4 regions of the Shewanella sp. SP1S1-7 genome follow, and region 2 is predicted to be linked to each of the others. Evidence: predicted binding sites of a transcription regulator. Region 2 holds the regulator's gene; each other region holds the start of a gene.

Region 1 (5,201 bases), on a different contig from region 2:
AATTTCGCCAATCAAGTGAGATTTATGGGGTGAGACTTTGTCTTTAGGTGCGGCGGCGGCCAGTTCTTTTAAATCGCCGTGGCAGCTAACGCATTGGGCATTTTCATGGCTAAGGTTGTCATCGCTGACGCCACCTTTGTCTGAGACGTGGCAACTGTCGCAACTGCCCATTTCACCGTGAAAATCGGCTAGCACTTCTGGTGCAGCATAGGCAGTTCCTGCCATTGCGCCAGAGATCAGCATGGCTAGTGCTGTTTTTTGAATCTTTCTTGTGAACATGGTAGTTCCTCCGCCGTACATTCATCTACTTAATAAGGGTTATTCATCGTGGCGTGATATTTATTTTTTACGCAGCTCACGCACTGTTAGAGCATTCTCCATTTGCAAATTTAGCACTATCTAAAGAGGTATATGTGTGTTCAGATCACATAACCTTTGTTGCAGCGAAAATAACATATTTAAAATGTGCAATCGGATGGGAAATATTAATGAAGTTGAGACTGGTCACTGATTGAATACGGTATAACTTGCGCGAGTTAACATGTTGAATGGATTGGTTTTAACTTTTAAAAATAAAAATGATATTAATTATTGGTTTTGTGATGTGATTTATCTATTTGTATTTAATAGATATTATAATGTGACTTAGCACTTTGAGTATGTCACTTAATTATTTTTGAGTATTCTATAAATAATGTTAATTATCCAGCCATTATTGTATAGAGTTGCATTATTAGTTTAACCAGATGTTACGCAGTTGATTATTAAGGGGATGTAATGCGCAAACAAGGCATATCAGAAAAACGTTTTTGGGTTCAACGTTTGAGTAAAACCAGTTTAAGGGCATTGCATATTTTAGGGATCGTCGGTGTCGGTGGTGGCATTTTATTAAGCGTAGATAAAACGCAATGGCTGAATTATTGGTATCTCGCTATGACGACGGGCTGCATATTAATGTTGTGGGACATTGTGCGTGATTGGCGTTGGTTAATTCAGCTTAAGGGTTTGTTAACCTTAGTAAAAGTAGGCTTACTTGGTTTGTTTGTCCCTTTGGCTAATTTCAAGCCTGAGTTGTTAATCGCGATCCTCTTTTTGTCCGTGATTGTGTCCCATGGTCCAGCAGGGCTCAGGCATTATTCTATTGTGCATCGTCGGCAAATCGACTCGAAAAAAGAAATTAAGGGCTAATTGCAATGTCTGTAATCCATGCGCCAATCGTGACTCCCGCAGCCTTAATCACTGAGTTTACTTGGCCTGTTTCTCGCTTTGATGGACTTAAAGTACTCGATCTTGCCTGCAGCTCTGGACGTAATGGTTTGTGGTTTCTAGCGCAAGGTGCAGAAGTGACGTTTATCGACAGGGATTTGTCTGCCATGTCGCACATTGAGCATGTGAACGCCCGCAAATATCAATGGGATTTAGAAGCCGAGGCTGCGCCATCGCTACCGATTGAAGAGTACGACATAGTGTTAGTATTCAATTATCTGCATCGGCCATTATTACCGCAAATTGCCAAGGCGGTTAAGACTACAGGCCTTATCGTCTATGAAACCTTTACCACACAACAAGCTGAGAGTGGGCGGCCACGTAACCCCGATTTCTTACTCACTGAAAATGAACTCAAATCAGTGTTTGCTAACTGGCAACCTTTACATTACTTTGAAGGTCGATTATGTGATCCGCAGTCCACTCATAGCAGTTATAAAGCACAGTTGATTGCGCGAAAACCTAAAACGTAAGTTTACCGATTGAGACTCAAGAGGTTGTAGGATGTTTCCCTATCCAGAGCAATATCGCATTGCAACACCACCGCTAACGACCGCTGTCATGGTGGCTTGGGCTTTATTAAGTCATAGCCTGTTTTCCGATGCCAGCCCTGTCGCTCTGTATCCGCTATTAGCCCTGTTCCCGCTGGTAATTGGATTACACTTGTATTTGATTTGGTTAGCAAAAGGAATGGGACGACTCGATCAGTTTTTCTATGCCTTAGTGCATATCCCACTGGCGTTCGTGGTGTGGACATTTACAATTATGCATGTGAATGGCAACGCTTTTTCTTAAATTCGCCTGACGTTTTATAGAAAAATAACAAAAAAAAGCGCCCTGATAATCAGAGGCGCTTTTTTAAATGCTGTATTGCTAACAATTAGGCCGTAGTGTTGATGTTGTGGCCTGCATTACCTACTGGTTTTGGCGCCGCAGCTGCAATTAAATCTACCGCGATTTGACCTTCGGCTTTTTGCTGCTCTTTGGCTAACTGAGCAACCTTAACGCCAATTGCACCATTTTCTAGATTAGGTGCGATAGCTTGGGTATTCAGTGAAATTGACATAACTAACCTCGATTGTAAGCTGGATCCCTTTATCGGCAAACCCAAGGTTAACTTTAGCCGTTAGCCATGAATTTGCCAATCATCCATTATTTTGTTAATTATTTAGTCGATTGTTTCGTCAATTACTTGGCCTTAGCCGAAAACAGTTTGCGGCCGATAATAATAATGGCTGTGATCCCTAATGAACCTAAGATCAGCCCCAGTGCCAGCACTACATTTTGCAGGGCAGTAGGGTCGATAACCAGCGCGATACCCATACCCAACATCATCACCCCTGACATGAGTTTTAGGGCTTGGCCTTCTTTTTCAGTCAGTTTACGTTTACCTAAGGTCGCGCTGAAGACGATAACGATAATCGCCAGCGGGATCACATACACAATGTTATATAAAACCAGATACATATAGCGTTCAATATCTGGCAGATTGTGCATAGAGAGCACGCTGGTGTAGATCATAGGGAAGCCCGCGGTGCAGAGCAGTTCATAGGCGTTGGCGAGAACAGCTAGTACGGTAGAGCCAATAAGTAAGGCGCCTAAGCTACTCGAATTTGACAGTTTCCCCATGCGCTTTATCAAACTCGTCCGGTTTTCTGCCGACATCGACAGCGTCACTTCCCCCTTAGTAAAGAAGTAATCTTTGATGTTGATGACACCAGCGATTAAGGCCAAACAACCCGCCGCTAAGATGATCATGCCGCCATCACTGCCAGCGCCCAACAGCTGGAAGATGTTCAGCCATGCGGTCATAAACAAGAAATAGATAAAGCCTGAGAAGAACACGAAAATCCCGCCGACGAGTAACATGCGGCTGCGACTCTTAGCATTAACCATGATCGACAATAAAAACAGTAAAACGAAGAAAGCGCAGGGGTTAAAGGCATCCACGCCTGCGAGCACTAAGGTGAGCAGCGGCAAAGACATAGTCTCAGGAGTCACTACGCCCACTAAGGGCAATTCTACAGGCTGCACTTCAGATTGCGCTGGTGATGCTTTTGTAGCGTCACCCAAGCTGGTGGCATCGCAGGTGCCTTCGCCAGTATCTGTGCCGCAGGTGCCAAATAGCGGCGCATCGGTTTCTGTACTCGCGCTCGTACTGACAACGCCTTTGGTGGGCAAATCTGCTTCGCTGAGTTTACCGCCAAGGGATAAATAGCAATTCTTCAGTCGATTGACGAGAAACTCGCCGGTGACTGCTTCGCTCGAATAGCCCACCACGGCTTTTTCGCAGCTGGCCATATAGGGTACAGAACGTGCTTCTGTATTAGTTTTTGCGGCGATATTTTGCCAAATATCTTGCACACCTGGTGCGGACACCATATGAGATTCGAGTTCTATCCAAGGGTATTTTTGCGGCAATGAATCGATGAAAGGATGGGCCTCTGCACAGTGTGGGCAAGTTTTAGACCAGAAGAAATACAGCTTAATTTTGAGCTCACCCTGACCATTTATATAATGCCACGTTCGATCCGCTGAGCTTGCTGGTGTTGTCTCGGCCCAGCTCGGGATGGAAAAGGCAAAAAGGAATAATAGCGAGCAAAACAGAGATAATTTCGATAGATATTTTGTCATAGCGCCTCCCACTGAGAGTGGGTTTAAGTATCGTCAAACGGTTCGATTAGCTCTTACTCTACTTAAATCAATCATTTTGATTAAATTAGATATTAAGAAGTGTTAGTTAACTCGCGAATAACCATTTTTTGGGAACTGAAACCAGTTTATCTCCCTGTGAAATGGTGTGATGCACATTCACTCTCAGCTTGAGTCGTTATTGGCTAATAAAGAATAAAGCACTCGAGGGTGCTCTATTTCTGACGTTATCAACAAGTGTCTATGATGGATTATGGTTAGCCTAACGCAACACCATTTACGCTCAGTTTCACGTCGATATTATTACGTGTAGCGTTCGAGTATGGACAAACTTGATGCGCGTGACGCACTAATGCTTCAGCAGCTTCTTGCGGTAAATCTAAGCTAACTTCTAAAGCAACCGCTAATGCAAAACCGCCGGCATCATTGGCACCTATGCCGACAACCGCACTGACTGGCGCTTCGGTAATATCGACTTTGCCGATTTTAGCGACATGCAGAACGGCGTTTGAGAAACAGGCAGCATAACCTGCGGCAAACAGTTGTTCTGGGTTAGTGGCAAGTCCGCTACCGCCCATGGCTTTTGGATAGGCTAACGCCACATCCAGTAAACCATCATCAGTGCTAACTTGACCCTGACGACCCGCTTTTGCTGTGGCACGTGTTTCATAAAGTGTTTTCATAATATTGACCTTCTTAGATTAAGGATTAAGTAAATTGATTTGAATTGCGCGCAATTAAATTGTGATAAACTATAATTCGATCTTTGGTGTGAATGCAAGTATATTGTGCGCAATATATTTAATTTGTCGGATCTTCCTATGGCAACAACTCAACCCAACACCCGTGTTAATCCTGTCGATATGGCCGAAAATACCAGCGTAGATAATGCTTTATGCCTTGAAAACCAAGTGTGCTTCTCACTTTATAGCGCCGCGAATGCTATGGTGCGAGCCTATCGCCCTTTGTTAGATAAATTGGATCTCACCTATCCGCAATACTTGGTCATGCTAGTGTTATGGGAAGAGCAGGGCATTAGTGTCAAAACCTTAGGGGATAAACTCTTCCTTGATTCAGGCACGTTAACGCCATTGCTAAAGCGGTTAGAATCTAAGGGATTAGTGACTCGCGGTCGCAGCGAACAGGATGAGCGCGTGAGAGTGCTCGCCTTAACGGCCGCAGGAATTGCCCTCAAAACGCAGGCAAGTGAAATCCCCCATTTAATGCGTTGCAAAGTCGGCGGCGAGGCGAGCGAGTTAAAAGCCTTAAAGGCCATGTGCGAT
Region 2 (5,201 bases):
GATGGCAATGGCGCACCTGAACTCAGCATTTTAAGCCTAGCCAACAAACCCGAATCGGCAGGATCTTGCTGCTCGCCCTGCTGCGTTTGAGCAAACATGGTATTAATTGCATCAACAGCCTGCAAAATAATATCCATCAGCTCTGCATTGACGCTACGTTTACCAGTCCGTAATAAATCGAAGGTATTTTCAGCCTCATGACACACATCGACCATGGGAGTTAAGCTAAGAAAGCCTGCGCCACCTTTAACGGTGTGGAACCCTCTAAAAATGGCGTTTAGCAAGTTAGTGTCATCAGGATTATTTTCAAGCGCAACGAGTTGCTCTTGCAGAAGCTCTAAAATTTCACCGGCTTCGATTAAAAAGTCCTGGAGTATCTCTTCATCTACATCAAAGGCCATCAAATTGACTCCCAGTTAGAAACCCAGACTCGATAGAAGATCATCCACTTCGTCTTGACCCGTTACTACATCTTGACGAAGCTCGGCATTCATTATCGGCCCTTCCGCTTCAATATTATTTTTCTGAGCAATCTGACTTTCAATCATAGGCTGCTCACCAAATACCGTCAGCATAGAAACCAGATTACTTTCTACTTCCATAACCAGATCAATAACACGACGTATCATTTGTCCTGTTAAGTCTTGAAAATCTTGCGCCATCAATATTTGATTTAACAATTCACGCAGTCGAGTCGAGTCATTTGAACTACGGGACATAAGATCTTGGACATCGTGGCAAAGAACCTTAAACTCGCTGAGTTCTATTTCTCGGCGCATTAATTTGTCCCAAGATGGCATGACTTTTTGAATATTCACCGTTACGGCATTGGCCAAAGGTAAACATTCTTCTACCGCATCCATGGTTTTATTTGCCGCTTGTTCAGTCATGTCAATAACGTAATTTAAACGTTGTTTGGCATCGGGAATTTCTGTATTGGCTAATTCAGCTAGACGATTATCAACTTGAAAATCCATTAAAGCGCTATGAAGTTGCCGAGTTAATTTCCCTACCTCTTCAAATAATTCTCGTTGCAGTGGAGCAGCAAGCTCCCGAAATAAATCATCTGCCTGACGTTGCTCACCGACACTTAATAATTCAACCAAGTGCTGAGCTTGTTCGAGCGTGATGAGCCCTGATGTTTGTGACTTCATAGCTCATCCTTGCTCAAGCGAGTCGTTCGAATATTTTATCTAGCTTCTCTTTCAGCGTTGCAGCGGTAAAAGGCTTAACCACATATCCATTCACTCCCGCTTGAGCGGCAGCGATAATCTGTTCACGTTTTGCTTCAGCTGTCACCATTAATACGGGTAAATGCTTTAGCGAATCATCTGCGCGAATTGCTTTTAACAGATCGATGCCTTGCATACCGGGCATATTCCAATCTGTAACAACAAAATCAAAATCCCCCTTTTGCAACATCGGCAGGGCTGTTGAGCCATCGTCTGCTTCTTGGGTATTGTTAAACCCCAAGTCTCGCAACAAGTTCTTGATGATACGCCTCATTGTCGAAAAATCGTCAACAATGAGAATCTTCATATTCTTGTCCAAGGTTTCCTCCGGTGAGCTGACATTCTGTGCTCGATTAATAATTATACTTATGTCCAGTGCTTGAGTTTAGCTTTCAATCGCAACATTGCCTGACTTAATATCTGGCTAACACGCGATTCACTGACCTCAAGAATGGCGCCAATCTCTTTTAAATTCAATGCTTCATCGTAGTACAGGGATAACACTAATGCATCTCTTTCAGGCAATAATTTAATTGCCTCAACCAGAGCAGAATGAAATTGGTTCTCAGCTAATGCTTCAAATGAATCATCATCGGACCGATCACTCACTGTAAGTATATCCTGAGATACGCCTAAGTCTTCTATCCCTATGATTTTTCCGACAGAAACATCGTTAAGAATATGATGGTACTCATCGAGCGTCATATCAAGTTTTTCTGCAATTTCTGTGTCGCGTGCATCACGACCCAGCGCTTGCTCTAACTCATCAATAGCATGTGCAACCTTGCGGTTATTACGATGAACGGAACGAGGCACCCAATCACCACGGCGAATTTCATCTAACATCGCCCCTCGTATACGTATGCCGGCGAAGGTTTCAAATTTCGCACCCTTGCCACCATCAAACTTGGATGATGCTTCTAATAAACCCATCATCCCAGCTTGGAGTAAATCATCTAGCTGCACTGAGGCAGGTAATCTGGCGAGTAAATGATGCGCAATTCTTTTCACCAACGGAGCATACTGTTCAACGATCGACGATTTATTGTCTAAACAAGTATACGCAGCGGCTTTATTCACTCGTTTTTTCCTCTTGAAAATCTGGTCGTTGCACTAAACGCTCAACGAAAAACTCCAAATGCCCACCAGGTTGCTGCGGTACAGGCCAGCTCAGAATTTTATTTGCCAATCCTTGATACGCAATCGCCGCTGGTGATTTAGGATAAGCTTCAACTACCAGTTTTTGCTTACGAACTGATTTACGTAAGTTTTCGTCAAATGGAATAGTTGCAACTAATTCAAGGGCGACATCTAAAAATCTGTCGGTCACTTTACTGAGTTTAGCAAATAATTCCATACCTTCGCGTAAACTACGCACCATATTGGCAACTATTTTAAAACGGAACACACCATGCTCACGGCTGAGGATTTTTATCAGGGCATAGGCATCGGTAATTGATGTGGGTTCATCACAAACAACGACCAGCACATCCTGCGATGCACGTGAGAAACTGAGCACCATATCTGAAATCCCAGCAGCAGTATCTACGACTAGAATATCAAACTGAGTCCGCATCTCACTAAATGCGCGAATTAACCCAGCATGTTGCGCTGGGCTTAATTCCACCATCCCTTGTGTTCCTGAAGTGGCTGGCACTATGCCAATCCCTTTAGGGCCACGAACGATAATATCGTCAAGCTCTGCATCACCAGAGAGAACATGGGAGAGGTTACGCTCGGCGCGAATACCCAGCATGACATCGACGTTTGCTAAGCCAAGGTCAGCATCAAGTACCAAGACACGCTTGCCTTTTTCGGCTAATGCCACAGCAGTATTAATGGAGACGCTGGTTTTACCAACGCCGCCTTTACCACCTGTGACCGCGATTACTTTCACTTTTTCGTTATAGGGTTGATTCATCATACGTAAACCACTTGCTTGATCCAGGGTCATAAATCTACTCAAATGCACAGGCCATATTATCTGACCACGCTGTGTCTTGTAATGATTGTTGTTCTGTACTATCTAACGCTGCGAGTGCCTGCTGGGCTAAATCTAAGGTATCCGCAACTTTCATATCTTCAGGAACTCTTTGTCCATCAGTAACATAACTTAATGGTAATCCATTTTGGATCAACACACTTAATGCCCCTGCTAACGACACAGATTCATCGAGTTTTGTGAGAACGACACCAGATAGGGGAATGCGTTTAAAATGATTGACTGCATCTTGCAGCACACGGCGCTGTCCTGTCGCAGACAGTACCAGATAACTGCGGATAGGTATCCTGCTATTTGCAGTTAAATTATCAAGTTGCTGGTAAAGACGCATATCTCGCTGTCCCATGCCAGCCGTATCTATCAATACTAGCTTGCGATTCCTAAACTGATAGAGAATTTGCTCTAATTCATTTAGATCATGAGCTTGCTTTACAGGGCAGCCCATTATTTTGCCATAAGTTGCTAATTGCTCATAGGCTCCGATGCGATAATGATCTGTCGTTATCAAAGCCACATGCTCAGCACCGTGATGGGCAGCAAAACGGGCTGCAAGTTTCGCTAATGACGTGGTTTTACCCACACCCGTTGGACCCACTAATGCAACCACCCCGCCCTGTTTAACAATATCATCACCTTGATTATCAAGCATATTAGCTAAACTTTGAGGTAAGGCTCTGACTAATTCTGCAGGCGTATAATGTTGGCTCAGCGCCGCTAATTTATTCGCAACCGCAGGGGAGAATTCAGCCTCAAGTAACTTGGCCTCGAGCATAGCACCGACGGGGTCGATGCGTTTTTTATGTTCTGTCATCAAAGAGGACACTTGGTGTGTCAATAAATTACGCAATGAGGCTAACTCATCACGCATTGCCTCAATATCAGCGCTTTGTTTCTGTGATGTTTGTGGCTTCTTATCAAAAGTAGCAGGCGCTTCGCGACGCTCCACTTTTGCCGCTGCCGGCGCTTGTAAGCCCTTTGCCCATGCGGGTAACGCGGCATCAACTTGCTGATGCGACATTTGTTGATTCAAACGGCTTTGTTGCTTCTCTAGCAAGGCTTGTAATGAGTCAGCAGGTGCCGCTGGCTTAGCACGGGTTTCTACTCGTACTGGCTGCTTAGCACCCAAGGACACAAGGTCGTCACTCACGTCCATAAAGGTTGGCGCTGGCGCAGTAGCTGCGGTTTTCGCTTTAGGTTCGTCATAGTCAACGGCGGCGACAATTTCGATGCCCCCATTCACTTTCTTATTTGACATAATGACGGCATCTGAGCCGAGTGTTTCTTTCACTTGGGCCAGTGCGGCGCGCATGTCTTTGGCAAAAAATCGTTTAATCTTCACTTATGCGTCCTCTACTGGCCGACTGCAGATACGATACGTATTTGCTTCTCATCAGGTATTTCTTGATATGAAATGACTCTGAGATTAGGAATAGTATGTTTAACAAAGCGTGACAGCGTCGCGCGTAACATACCTGACGTCAACAATATGGCGGGTTGTCCGACCATTTCTTGCTTCTGAGCCGCATCGGCAAGGGACTGCTGCATGCGTTCTGCAAGACCGGGTTCAATGTTAGGACCATCACCACCGGTTGCTTGCATTGACTGATGCAACATCTGTTCCAACTCTGGCGCCAAAGTTATGACAGGGATTTCGAGCTCTGGGCCTGAAATTTCCTGGACGATCATACGTTTCAACGCGATACGGACTGCAGCGGTCAAGACTTCAGTGTCATTACTCTTAGTGCCGTATTCTAACAAAGTTTGCACTATAGTACGCAAGTCTCTGACTGAAACCCCTTCATTTAATAGGTTCTGCATCACTTTTACGACATGTCCTAGTGGCATTACATCAGGAATAAAGCCATCCACCAGCTTAGGCGAGTGTTTCGCAAGCATATCCATCAGTTGTTGCACTTCTTCATATCCTAACAACTTAGCAGCATTATTGGTCAACAATTGACTAATAT
Region 3 (5,201 bases), 130 kb from region 2:
GTGTAGAAACGGCCTGACATCAGTTGTGCTAAATGGTTATTGAGGGCGCCGACATTTTCAGAGATCGACATTTCGTTGTCGTTCAACACCACGAGCATGTCATTGTGCAAGTCGCCAGCGTGGTTCATGGCTTCAAACACCATGCCGCCTGTCATAGCGCCATCGCCGATCACGGCAACGACTTTACGACCCGCTTGCTCTTTTTCTGCGGCAATCGCCATCGCCAGTGCGGCGCTGATAGACGTACCTGAATGCCCAACGCTGAAAGTGTCGTATTCACTTTCTTCACGCCATGGGAAAGGATGCAAACCATCTTTTTGTCTAATGGTGTGCATCTTGTTACGACGACCCGTGAGAATTTTATGGGGATAAGCCTGATGGCCCACATCCCAAATCAGCCGATCAAAAGGGGTGTTGTAGACATAGTGCAGCGCAACAGTGAGTTCCACTGTGCCGAGCCCAGAGGCAAAATGTCCGCTGGATATGCCAACAGACTTAAGAAGGAACTCGCGCAGTTCGTCGGCTACTTGTGGTAAAAGTGCCTGAGGAAGCTGGCGGAGTTCATTAGGGGTGTTGGCCTGCGCCAACACGGGAAACTGAGAAATGTCCAAACTCATAGCGAGATACTTCGACTCTTATTATATTCTTCGCTCAATGATATAGCGGGCGAAGTCTGCAATTAACTGGCTATTGTATGGCAATTTAGCCAGCGCTGATAGTGCCTCTTGGATCAGTTGTTTGGCGGTGTCTTGTGCACCTTGTAGTCCAAGTAGTTGTGGAAACGTACTCTTATTCGATTCAGTATCAGAGCCTTGCGGCTTACCGAGTTCTTCGGTGGTGGCTACGATGTCGAGGATATCGTCTTGTACTTGGAAGGCGAGTCCGACCGCACGGGCAAAATCCATCATAGCAGCATACTGATCTTTTGGCGCGTTCGCGGCGATTAACGCTAACTCAACAGCGCAGCTGATAAGGGCGCCCGTTTTCATATTATGTAACTGAGTTAATGCTTTAAGATCAATATGTTTATCTGTTGAGGCTAAGTCTATCGCTTGGCCGCCACACATGCCACGATAACCTGAGGCTTTTGCTAATACTCTGACCATAGCGATATGTTGCTCGCTGCTGATCCCAGCTACCGCTTCGGTGACAATTTCAAAGGCTAAGGTCTGCAGTGCATCCCCCGCTAAAATGGCGGTCGCTTCATCAAAAGCGATATGCACTGTGGGCTGACCACGGCGCAGTTCATCATCATCCATGGCGGGTAAATCGTCGTGGATCAATGAATAAGCATGGATACATTCAATGGCTGCGGCGCAAGCATCTAATTTTTCGAGCTCGACCCCAAACATGCGTCCGACACTGTATACAAGGAAAGGTCGAATGCGTTTGCCACCCAATAAGGCGCCGTAAGTCATGGCGGCTTTTAATTGGGGAGCAGTATCTTCAAGCGTACTAAAACGCTGTTTTAATTGATTATCAACCCGTTGTTGATATTTTTGAATGGCACTGACTAACACGCTTATTCGCCCTCAACGGCATAGGGGGATAGGGGCGCATTTTCATCTTGTTTCAGTAAAATGGCCACTTTTTGTTGGGCTTGTTCGAGTTTTGCTTGGCTATTTCGAACCAGATTGATGCCACGTTCAAATTGTTTTAACGCGTCATCGAGAGAGATATCGCCTTGTTCTAGATCGGCAACAATGCGCTCAAGTTCGCCAAGGGATTCTTCAAAACTGAGATTTTCGGGTTTCTTCGCCACGTTTATGCTTCCTTTGATTTAGCGGACACAAGGTATATCAGGGCGGCTTTAGGGTCAAATTCAGACTAAAGATATTTGCTCAATAGCACGCTTTGTTACTGAAATTTTTTCAGAAAATATAAATTGTCGCTAAACTTGCTTAGTGTGTGTCCGATAACTGACAATAGTATCATCATTTGTATGGTAATTTTTAACTGGATAGACAAGACTCGCATGTGTGTCGGTGGGATTATCTTACTCAGTGGAACAACTGAGTGTTATTGCTTACCTAGGGTAAGTATTATGTCGTTTATTACGAAAATTGAGGAGCCGTTGTGGATTTAGCAACAGTAATTGGAATTGTGGGTGCCTTTGGTTTTATCCTCGGGGCAATGGCCACCAGCGGCGGTTTAATGATTTTCGTTGATGTACCCTCGATTCTTATTGTTTTCGGTGGGTCCTTCTTCGTAGTGATGATGAAGTTCAATCTTAAACAGTTTTTTAGTGCGGTAAAAATCGCCGCCAAAGCGTTTATTTTTAAGATTGATAAGCCAGAAGATTTGATTGAACAGTCCGTGACTATGGCTGATGCCGCCCGTAAAGGCGGTTTTTTAGCCTTAGAAGAAGCGCAGATTACTAACAGCTTTATGCAAAAAGCCGTCGACATGCTTGTTGATGGTCACGATGGTGAAGTGGTGCGCGCTGCCTTAGAGAAGGATATCGGCCTGACCGAAGAGCGCCATCGTACAGGGATCGGCATTTTTAGAGCGTTTGGTGACGTAGGTCCGGCAATGGGCATGATTGGTACGCTGGTGGGTCTTGTGGCCATGCTGTCAAACATGTCAGATCCTAAATCCATCGGCCCCTCGATGGCGGTGGCCTTGTTAACCACCTTATACGGCGCTATGGTCGCCAACATGGTTTGTCTTCCTATCGCGGATAAGTTAACGCTTAGGATGGGCGAAGAAATGCTGAACCGTAATTTGATTATGGATGCGGTGTTGGCGATTCAAGACGGACAAAACCCACGGGTGATTGAAGGCTTCTTGAAAAATTATCTGGCTGAGAAAAATCGCAAAATAGATACAACGGACGGAGAGTAGCCCATGGCTAAGGCTAAGTGCAACTGTCCACCGGCCGGAGCACCGATGTGGTTGGCGACCTTTGCTGACTTGATGTCGCTGTTGATGTGTTTCTTCGTGTTGTTATTGTCATTTTCCGAAATGGACGTAATGAAGTTTAAGCAGATCGCGGGCTCAATGAAGTATGCCTTTGGTGTGCAAAATAAGGTGGAAGTCAAAGATATCCCGAAAGGGACGTCTGTTATTGCCTTAGAATTTAGACCCGGCCGTCCCGATCCCACGCCGATTGAAATTATTAACCAGCAAACCAATGAAATGACGGAACCTGTATTGGATTATCAAGCGGGTGAAGACGACAGTGCTGGCGGCGTTCAGCAGCAAAGTGGTTCTCAGCGTGGTGGTGAAGCCACTGCAACAGCGCAGGAAGTGGCCGATGCGGTTAAAGCCGAAGCGGCAGCGGCACAGGATAAGATCAATCAAGAAGTGAAGAAGATGGCGCAGGAGCTCAATAAAGAGATCACCGATGGTGCGATTGAAATTGAGTCCTTAGGTCAGCAGATTATTATCCGTATCCGTGAGAAGGGTGCATTTGCCTCTGGTTCAGGCTTCCTTCAACCACGATTTAAGCCTGTGGTGCGATCTGTTGGCGAACTGCTAAAAGATGTGCCGGGGATTATTACCGTATCGGGTTACACGGATGACATGCAAATCAGCGATGAGCTTTATAGCTCTAACTGGGATTTATCCAGTAAACGCGCTGTGGCTGTGGCCCACGAGTTAGTGCAAGTCAAAGGCTTTGATTCTAAACGGATGAAAGTGGTGGGCATGGCGTCTAATAACCCGATAGTGCCAAACGATTCACCGGAGAATCGTGCCCGTAACCGCAGGGTGGAAATTGCCATTGAGCAAGGTAAAGCGAAGGAATCTGATGAAATTCAGGTTGGTAATTCGCCTTAGGTAGCTTGGTACTCACTGCATCTAAAGCCGCAATCCTGTTGCGGCTTTTTTATTGGGCTAAGGTGGACTTTTCCCTTTTTTACTAACGCGTTATGCACCAAAGCGCTGTGGTTGGTTTAAATCCATTTGGGCTTTGCGCCAATCGCAGAGAGTGTGTTATCCCTAAGCTTCCTTCAAGCTTACCTCAACGACTTGTCTCAAATCATTCATTTCAAGCCACTCATTTGAAGCAGGGCAATTCAAACTAAGCGAATAGGCTTTAGTGACATTATTCCAACCGAATTCGCTTAAAAATCCCGTCGTGACTTAATCACTAATCCGCCATTAATCCGCCATGAATGTGGCTTGTGTGGCTGTTTGCGATGCGCGCTGAAACTCGCATTTTTAGGTCGCTTGGGTATATAATCCCCCGATTATTCTTTTAACCAATTTTGCTGTTTTAAAATTGCCCGCGGAAATCCCATGAAGTTTATTGTAAAGCTGTACCCAGAAATCATGATGAAGAGCAAACCCGTAAGGATGCGCTTCACCAAAATGCTTGAAACCAACATACGTAATGTGCTCAAAAAAGTCGACGAAGACGCTAAAGTTCAACGTCAGTGGGACCGCATTATGGTTATGGTACCAAAGGATAAGCCTGAATTGGCCCAAGCCTTCGGTGAGCGTCTGGCGTGTATTCCTGGCATTGCCCACGTAGTGCAAGTGGATGAGTACAGCTTTGAATCTGTGGACGATATTTATCAGCAAGTCTTGCCTGTTTACCGTGACCAACTCGCGGGTAAAACCTTCTGCGTGCGAGTGAAGCGCACTGGCGATCACGATTTTAATTCTATCGAAGTGGAGCGTTACGTCGGCGGCGGCTTAAATCAGTTTACCGATGCTTTAGGTGTGCGTTTAAAGAATCCCGATATTACCGTTAACCTTGAAATTGAACGCGATAATCTTTACATGGTCACTAAGCGTATTGAAGGCTTAGGTGGTTTCCCGATGGCGACACAGGAAGATGTGTTGTCTTTGATTTCAGGTGGTTTTGACTCCGGTGTGTCTAGCTATCAATTTATCAAAAAGGGCGCGCGTACCCATTACTGCTTCTTCAATCTGGGCGGTGCGCAGCATGAAATTGGCGTGAAGCAAGTGGCTTATCATTTGTGGAAAACCTACGGCGAATCCCACAAGGTGAAGTTTATCTCTGTGCCTTTTGAGCCTGTTGTTGCTGAGATTTTAGAGCGTATCGATAACGGTCAAATGGGCGTAGTGCTCAAGCGTATGATGATGCGCACTGCGGCGCGTATTGCCGACCGTATGGGCATTCAAGCCTTGGTGACCGGTGAAAGTTTAGGCCAAGTCTCTAGCCAAACGCTGACCAACTTAAACGTGATTGACCGCTGTACTGAGCTGCTGATTTTACGTCCGCTGATTGC
Region 4 (5,201 bases), on a different contig from region 2:
CGCAACGCGATTAAACTGGCGCACTTAGAGCAATTTATTGCATCGCTTGCCCTTGGTTGGGATACAAAGGTGGGTGAGCGCGGCTTAAAACTCTCTGGTGGAGAAAAACAGCGGGTCGCAATAGCGAGGGCCATTTTGAAGGGCTCACCCGTGCTGGTATTTGATGAGGCGACATCCTCGCTCGATAGTCGCTCCGAGCAAGCGATTTTGTCGGCACTGCGGGAAGTTGCTAAAGGGCACACTAGCCTTGTGGTGGCTCATAGATTATCTACTATTGTCGATGCTGACCAAATCGTCGTCTTGAGCCAAGGTGAAATTGTTGAGCAGGGTAATCACCAGACTTTGTTAGTGGCAAATGGTCTATATGCCAAATTATGGCGGATACAAAATGAGCAGCAACATACTCATCTGAGCAGTGAATAGCGCAATACAGTTCAGTCTTTATTCAGCTTCGGCTCTCTATACTCAAATGCCAACACATCAATCGGAAGAGATCTGGCATGGAAAATATTGCACTGAGAGTGAACATTGAAGGCAAAGAAGAAAAAGTCGCCACTGATTGGTTTGCCATCATGGCGACATTGAAAAAACGTGGTGTTGATTATGATTCGCTGCAACGTATTCATGCTGAATTGAATGCGGGTCTACTGGTGACGACTCGGTGTCTTACTTTGGCTAAGGTCAATCCAGAGATGGTACTTGCGGGCGTGATCCGCGATATGCATGTGCCGACAAGTGACTATATGATGAGCATGCGCTAAACATCATAGAAAATGCGTTAGAAAGTCAGCGTTTGATGAGAATGTGGGAGGGTAGTGGTGAGCAACTATTCTCGATGCTCAAGGAAGAGTCATTTTGCTTTAACGCTTTATATCTTGTTTAAGACCAATAGTGCCGAATTAAGCTACGCCATTCAGCTTGCCAGCTTTCCAACCTTCGCATAAAAGATTCAATTTAGGCGCTGACTCATCGATCAAGGTGAGTCGAATGATCTGTCCTTCACGAAAACACACAAGCTCGCCTTCGATCTCAGTCAGGCGATTACAGCTCTTACAGCTCGTGCTTACAGTTTTACTGGCGGGCAGTTGGCTTACGAAGCTAGATTTCAAAGTGTTTCCTTAAGTTCAATTGTGGGTAAGGTATTTGAATAACGCCTCACCTCACGGATCTTACCTCTTTTGTGATACGCATTCAAATATACCTTATGTAAAACTCATATAGACAAAAGTTGTACTGGCTAATCACCGCAAGGGTTTGCGGCTATTTATCCATGTGCGAATAGAATTTGTCGAGTGAGATAGATAAACCGCTATCGAGCACAATTCGTACATGTGAAGGCTTAAGTTGTCTTGGCTCTGTCACACCGCAAGAGTGCGCGATTAGCCCTAAGTCATGGTGTAAATTATGATTATAGTTAGCGACCCGCGTCGATTTATCCCTAGGATTTAGCCCTTGTTGAAGTTTTGGATTGTGCGTAGTGATACCCGTTGGACAGGTATCTTTATTACATTGCAAGGCTTGAATACAGCCGAGGGCGAACATGTTGCCACGGGCCGATGCGATAAAGTCAGCACCTAATGCCAAAGCCCAAGCGACTCTAGATGGGGCGATAAGTTTGCCCGAGGCGATGACTTTGATACGTTTACGCAAGCCTCGTTGGATCAAGATATTGACTAGGATAGGTAAGCTTTCTTTCAGCGGTAATCCGACATAATCCATTAACGGTTGCGGCGCTGCGCCCGTGCCGCCATCGGCGCTGTCTAAGGTGAAAAAGTCGGGGGCTGAGTCTTCGCCGCGGCGTTCAATTTCATCACATAAATCTTCCAGCCATTGTACTTCACCGAGTACGGCTTTAATGCCAGTAGGTTTACCTGTGACTTCACGAACTCGCTCGACCATATCCAAAATGTCGTTCACTGACTTAAATTCGATATGGCCATTGGGGCTGATTGAGTCGTGTCCCTCAGGAATGCCGCGAATATGGGCAATTTCAGCATTCACTTTAATACCGGGTAAAATGCCACCTTTGCCTGGTTTTGCCCCTTGGCTCATTTTGATTTCGAACATTTTGACTTCTGGATGAATCGCTATCGCTTTCAGTTTTTCATCGTCTAAATGTCCTTGTTCATTTCGCACACCGTATTTTGCTGTTCCAATTTGAAAGACGAGATCGCAGCCACCTTTGAGATGATATGGGCTCAAGCCGCCTTCACCCGTGTTAAGCCAGCAACCCGCTTGCGCGGCGCCATGGGAAAGGGCGGTGATGGCTGGGCGCGATAGGGCGCCAAAACTCATGGCTGAAATATGGCAAATGGCTTGAGTCGTATAGGGCTGGCGACAGTGAGTGCCAATCGTCAGCGGATGAATAGGAGTGATATCTTCATCTTGGGTCGGAAAGGCGGTATTCATAAACATGATAGTACCAGCTGTATCCAAAGGGCGAGTCGAACCAAAGGCTATGGTTCTATCGACATTTTTGGCGGCGCGGTACACCCAGCTGCGTTCAGCACGGTTGAAGGGCAGTTCTTCCCTGTCTTGGGCGAAAAAGTATTGTCTGAAAAACTCACCTTGTTTTTCGAACAGATATCGAAAACGACCAATCACGGGATAGTTATGCCTTACCGCTTGTTTGGTCTGCATTTTATCTGCGATATACATGTAAATAACCGCGAGTACTGCGAGTCCTATAACGATCAAAAACAGTCCTGAAAACAGATCGAGTCCCCACATAAACCAATTGAGTTCACTCATGTTATTTATCCTTATTCTTGTCCGTAACGGGTGGCGATCAAGCTTGCGGGTTGGCCATCATTAAGAGAGAGTAAAAACAGCTGACTGTAGTCCTCTTCGCCGATCGCTTGGATCTCAGGTCCACCCAGGGCTTTGATGATTAATGGCACTGTGTTTGAATGACCAGCGATGAGCGTATTACCTCGTACCGCATGCACTTGTTCGACAATCAGCTGAATATGTTCTTCGATAGGTTTGGCTGCCTCGACTATCGTCACGGGCAAATGGCGAGCCTCGGCGATAGGCGCGAGTGTTTGCTGGGTTCGCTGGTATTGAGTCGCGATGAGTTGCGACAATGGCGTGCGGTTCAAGGCGGTGATCAGTGACGTTGCGCGCATTTCCCCCTTGGGCGATAACTGTGGGTCATTGGCTGGCGTGTCGGCTTTTTCGGCATGTCTGACTAAAATAATCAGCCTGTTTTCAGCATGGGCTTGGCTAATCGGGGCGAGGCTGAGGCAAGTTAAGATAATAAGACCGGTGAGCAAACTAAGGCGTTTGATATTGATGCTCGTATAGTGCTCAATAGTGCACTTAAGCATTTGTGTAAACACGTGAAAGCGGAAATGACTCAAATTGCGGCCTGCTGCCATGGTGTAACATCCTTTTCTATTGGCTTATCTCTAAGCTCGACGATAGTAATGATCTGCATGCGGGTGGATGGCGCTTTATGCACTTTATACAGAATAAACCCACTCAATTTATGCGGGCCTTATCATGACCTTGTGGTCACGATGGTACTTCAATTCTAAAAATTACTAAAGCTGGTTAAATTTTGGTCGATAATAAAGTCGACCCGAATTGAATGGATAGTCATCATGGAAATCAATAAACCCTCTCAAGTGCAAAGTACCCCTTTGCCGCAGAAAAAATATGCTGAAAATACGGCGCCTAAGGGTACCGAAGTGAGTGATTCGAAGGACGCGAAAACCACCGAAGTGACCTCGAAACAAACCGCGCAGCAAACGAGTAAGCAGCTGATGAATCAAGCGATTTTATCGGCACAGCAAGATGTGAATATCAAGTCAGGCGATCAGTCTATGATCTTGCTTTATCGCGCTGCGATAGAGTCGATTAATAAAGAGTTAGCGCCTACTATGGGCGAGAACGCGATTCAAACTGCTTACGATAATGGCGTAGATACATCGCCAGAAGCGACTGCAGATCGTATCGTGAGTTTTGCGACGCAGTTTTTTAGCATTCACCAGCAACAAAACTCGGGTATGAGCTTAAATGAGCAACTCGATAGTTTTATGGGGATTATTGGTGGTGCCATTGACAACGGTTTTAAAGAAGCGAAAGACATTCTGTCTGGCCTTAGAGTCTTGCAGGGGGATATTGCCGATGGTGTCGATAAAACCTATGGTTTAGTGCAAGAGGGACTACAGGCCTTTAGAGATAGTTTTAATAAGAAGACAGATGAGACACAATCGAGTGCCAGTTAACGCTCTGTTGTTTTCGGTTCTATCGCCATAAGCCCCTTATCATAAGGGGTTTTTGTTATGCGGAAAAAAGTCTATGCTGGAAGCCTATTTAACGTTTCGCTTGAGGGTACGCTATGTGGACTAGGGGACAAGTTATAGAACGTATTGATTGGAGCGATAAGTTATTTTCATTGCGCATCGCCGCCGAGTTAGCCCCATTTATTCCTGGCCAGTTTATCAAGTTAAGTCAAATGCAAGATGATAAGCGTGTTGCCAGAGCATACTCCTTAGTCAATTCTCCCGATAAACCCTATGCCGAAGTGCTCGCAGTCGCGGTAGAGGACGGCCTGTTATCGCCGCAATTGCAAAACCTTGGCATAGGCGATGAAATTGAAATTACCTCAACCGCGACTGGTTTTATGACCTTAGCGGAAATTCCTAAGGGTAAACTCCAAGGCAAGCACTTATGGTTTTTGGCTACAGGTACAGCGGTAGGGCCATTTTTGTCTATGCTCGACACCCATGAACCTTGGGAGCGTTTCGAAAAAGTCGTACTTGTGTATGGCGTGCGCGAGGCGCAGGATTTGGCGTATCTTGATAAGCTGCGTGAGTTAGAACGCACATACCCAGCACAGTTTACATTAGTCTTGAGTGTGACCCGTGAACCCTTTGCCGATGCGTTGCAGTGTCGTATACCCGAGGGCCTGGTCTCGGGTGAGATTGAAAAAAAGGCAGGAGTAACCTTAAGTGCTGCTGATTCCCAAGTTATGATTTGTGGCAATCCCGGAATGATCAATGGCGCGCAAAGCGCCTTACTCGATAAGGGATTAGTGAAGAATTTACGTCGTGCTCCCGGACAAATTACCGTAGAGAAATATTGGTGATCCCATTTTATATGGGTGGGAGCAAGCCGTTTTCGCTCCTAAATAGCCATAGCGTTTAATGCAAATATAAGGAAATTTTTGATGAAGTTGTTAAGTTCTCAAGCTT

What was found. The regulator FliA, encoded in region 2, starts transcription of late flagellar genes. The targets are predictions, from matches to a motif close to CTAAAGNTNNNNNNNNNNNNGCCGATA.
Region 1: Q4Q49_RS04450 (cytoplasmic protein) is a predicted target of FliA. The motif match lies at 2,363-2,389, and genes of this name have one in related genera.
Region 3: pomA (flagellar motor protein PomA) is a predicted target of FliA. The motif match lies at 1,892-1,918, and genes of this name have one in related genera.
Region 4: Q4Q49_RS03425 (DUF5610 domain-containing protein) is a predicted target of FliA. The motif match lies at 3,546-3,572, and genes of this name have one in related genera.

The regions. Positions count from the first base shown of each region.
Region 1 is NZ_JAUOEU010000003.1:254,121-259,321, forward strand. Features, by position in the region: gene fccA (fumarate reductase flavoprotein subunit FccA) at 1-279, opposite strand, end outside; gene Q4Q49_RS04435 (hypothetical protein) at 778-1,188, shown strand; gene Q4Q49_RS04440 (methyltransferase domain-containing protein) at 1,194-1,739, shown strand; gene Q4Q49_RS04445 (hypothetical protein) at 1,771-2,061, shown strand; gene Q4Q49_RS04450 (cytoplasmic protein) at 2,147-2,332, opposite strand; gene Q4Q49_RS04455 (cytochrome C biosynthesis protein) at 2,455-3,900, opposite strand; gene Q4Q49_RS04460 (organic hydroperoxide resistance protein) at 4,176-4,601, opposite strand; gene ohrR (hydroperoxide resistance transcriptional regulator OhrR) at 4,740-5,201, shown strand, end outside.
Region 2 is NZ_JAUOEU010000006.1:8,194-13,394, forward strand. Features, by position in the region: gene Q4Q49_RS06720 (chemotaxis protein CheA) at 1-401, opposite strand, end outside; gene Q4Q49_RS06725 (protein phosphatase CheZ) at 417-1,154, opposite strand; gene cheY (chemotaxis response regulator CheY) at 1,168-1,551, opposite strand; gene Q4Q49_RS06735 (RNA polymerase sigma factor FliA) at 1,599-2,312, opposite strand; gene Q4Q49_RS06740 (MinD/ParA family protein) at 2,305-3,186, opposite strand; gene flhF (flagellar biosynthesis protein FlhF) at 3,191-4,573, opposite strand; gene flhA (flagellar biosynthesis protein FlhA) at 4,585-5,201, opposite strand, start outside.
Region 3 is NZ_JAUOEU010000006.1:141,831-147,031, reverse strand. Features, by position in the region: gene dxs (1-deoxy-D-xylulose-5-phosphate synthase) at 1-617, opposite strand, end outside; gene ispA ((2E,6E)-farnesyl diphosphate synthase) at 639-1,520, opposite strand; gene xseB (exodeoxyribonuclease VII small subunit) at 1,523-1,762, opposite strand; gene pomA (flagellar motor protein PomA) at 2,077-2,844, shown strand; gene Q4Q49_RS07310 (flagellar motor protein MotB) at 2,848-3,780, shown strand; gene thiI (tRNA uracil 4-sulfurtransferase ThiI) at 4,243-5,201, shown strand, end outside.
Region 4 is NZ_JAUOEU010000003.1:24,205-29,405, forward strand. Features, by position in the region: gene Q4Q49_RS03400 (ABC transporter ATP-binding protein/permease) at 1-423, shown strand, start outside; gene Q4Q49_RS03405 (hypothetical protein) at 501-761, shown strand; gene Q4Q49_RS03410 (hypothetical protein) at 900-1,109, opposite strand; gene Q4Q49_RS03415 (FMN-binding glutamate synthase family protein) at 1,261-2,751, opposite strand; gene Q4Q49_RS03420 (histidine phosphatase family protein) at 2,763-3,380, opposite strand; gene Q4Q49_RS03425 (DUF5610 domain-containing protein) at 3,606-4,232, shown strand; gene Q4Q49_RS03430 (ferredoxin--NADP reductase) at 4,346-5,095, shown strand; gene Q4Q49_RS03435 (glutathione S-transferase N-terminal domain-containing protein) at 5,177-5,201, shown strand, end outside.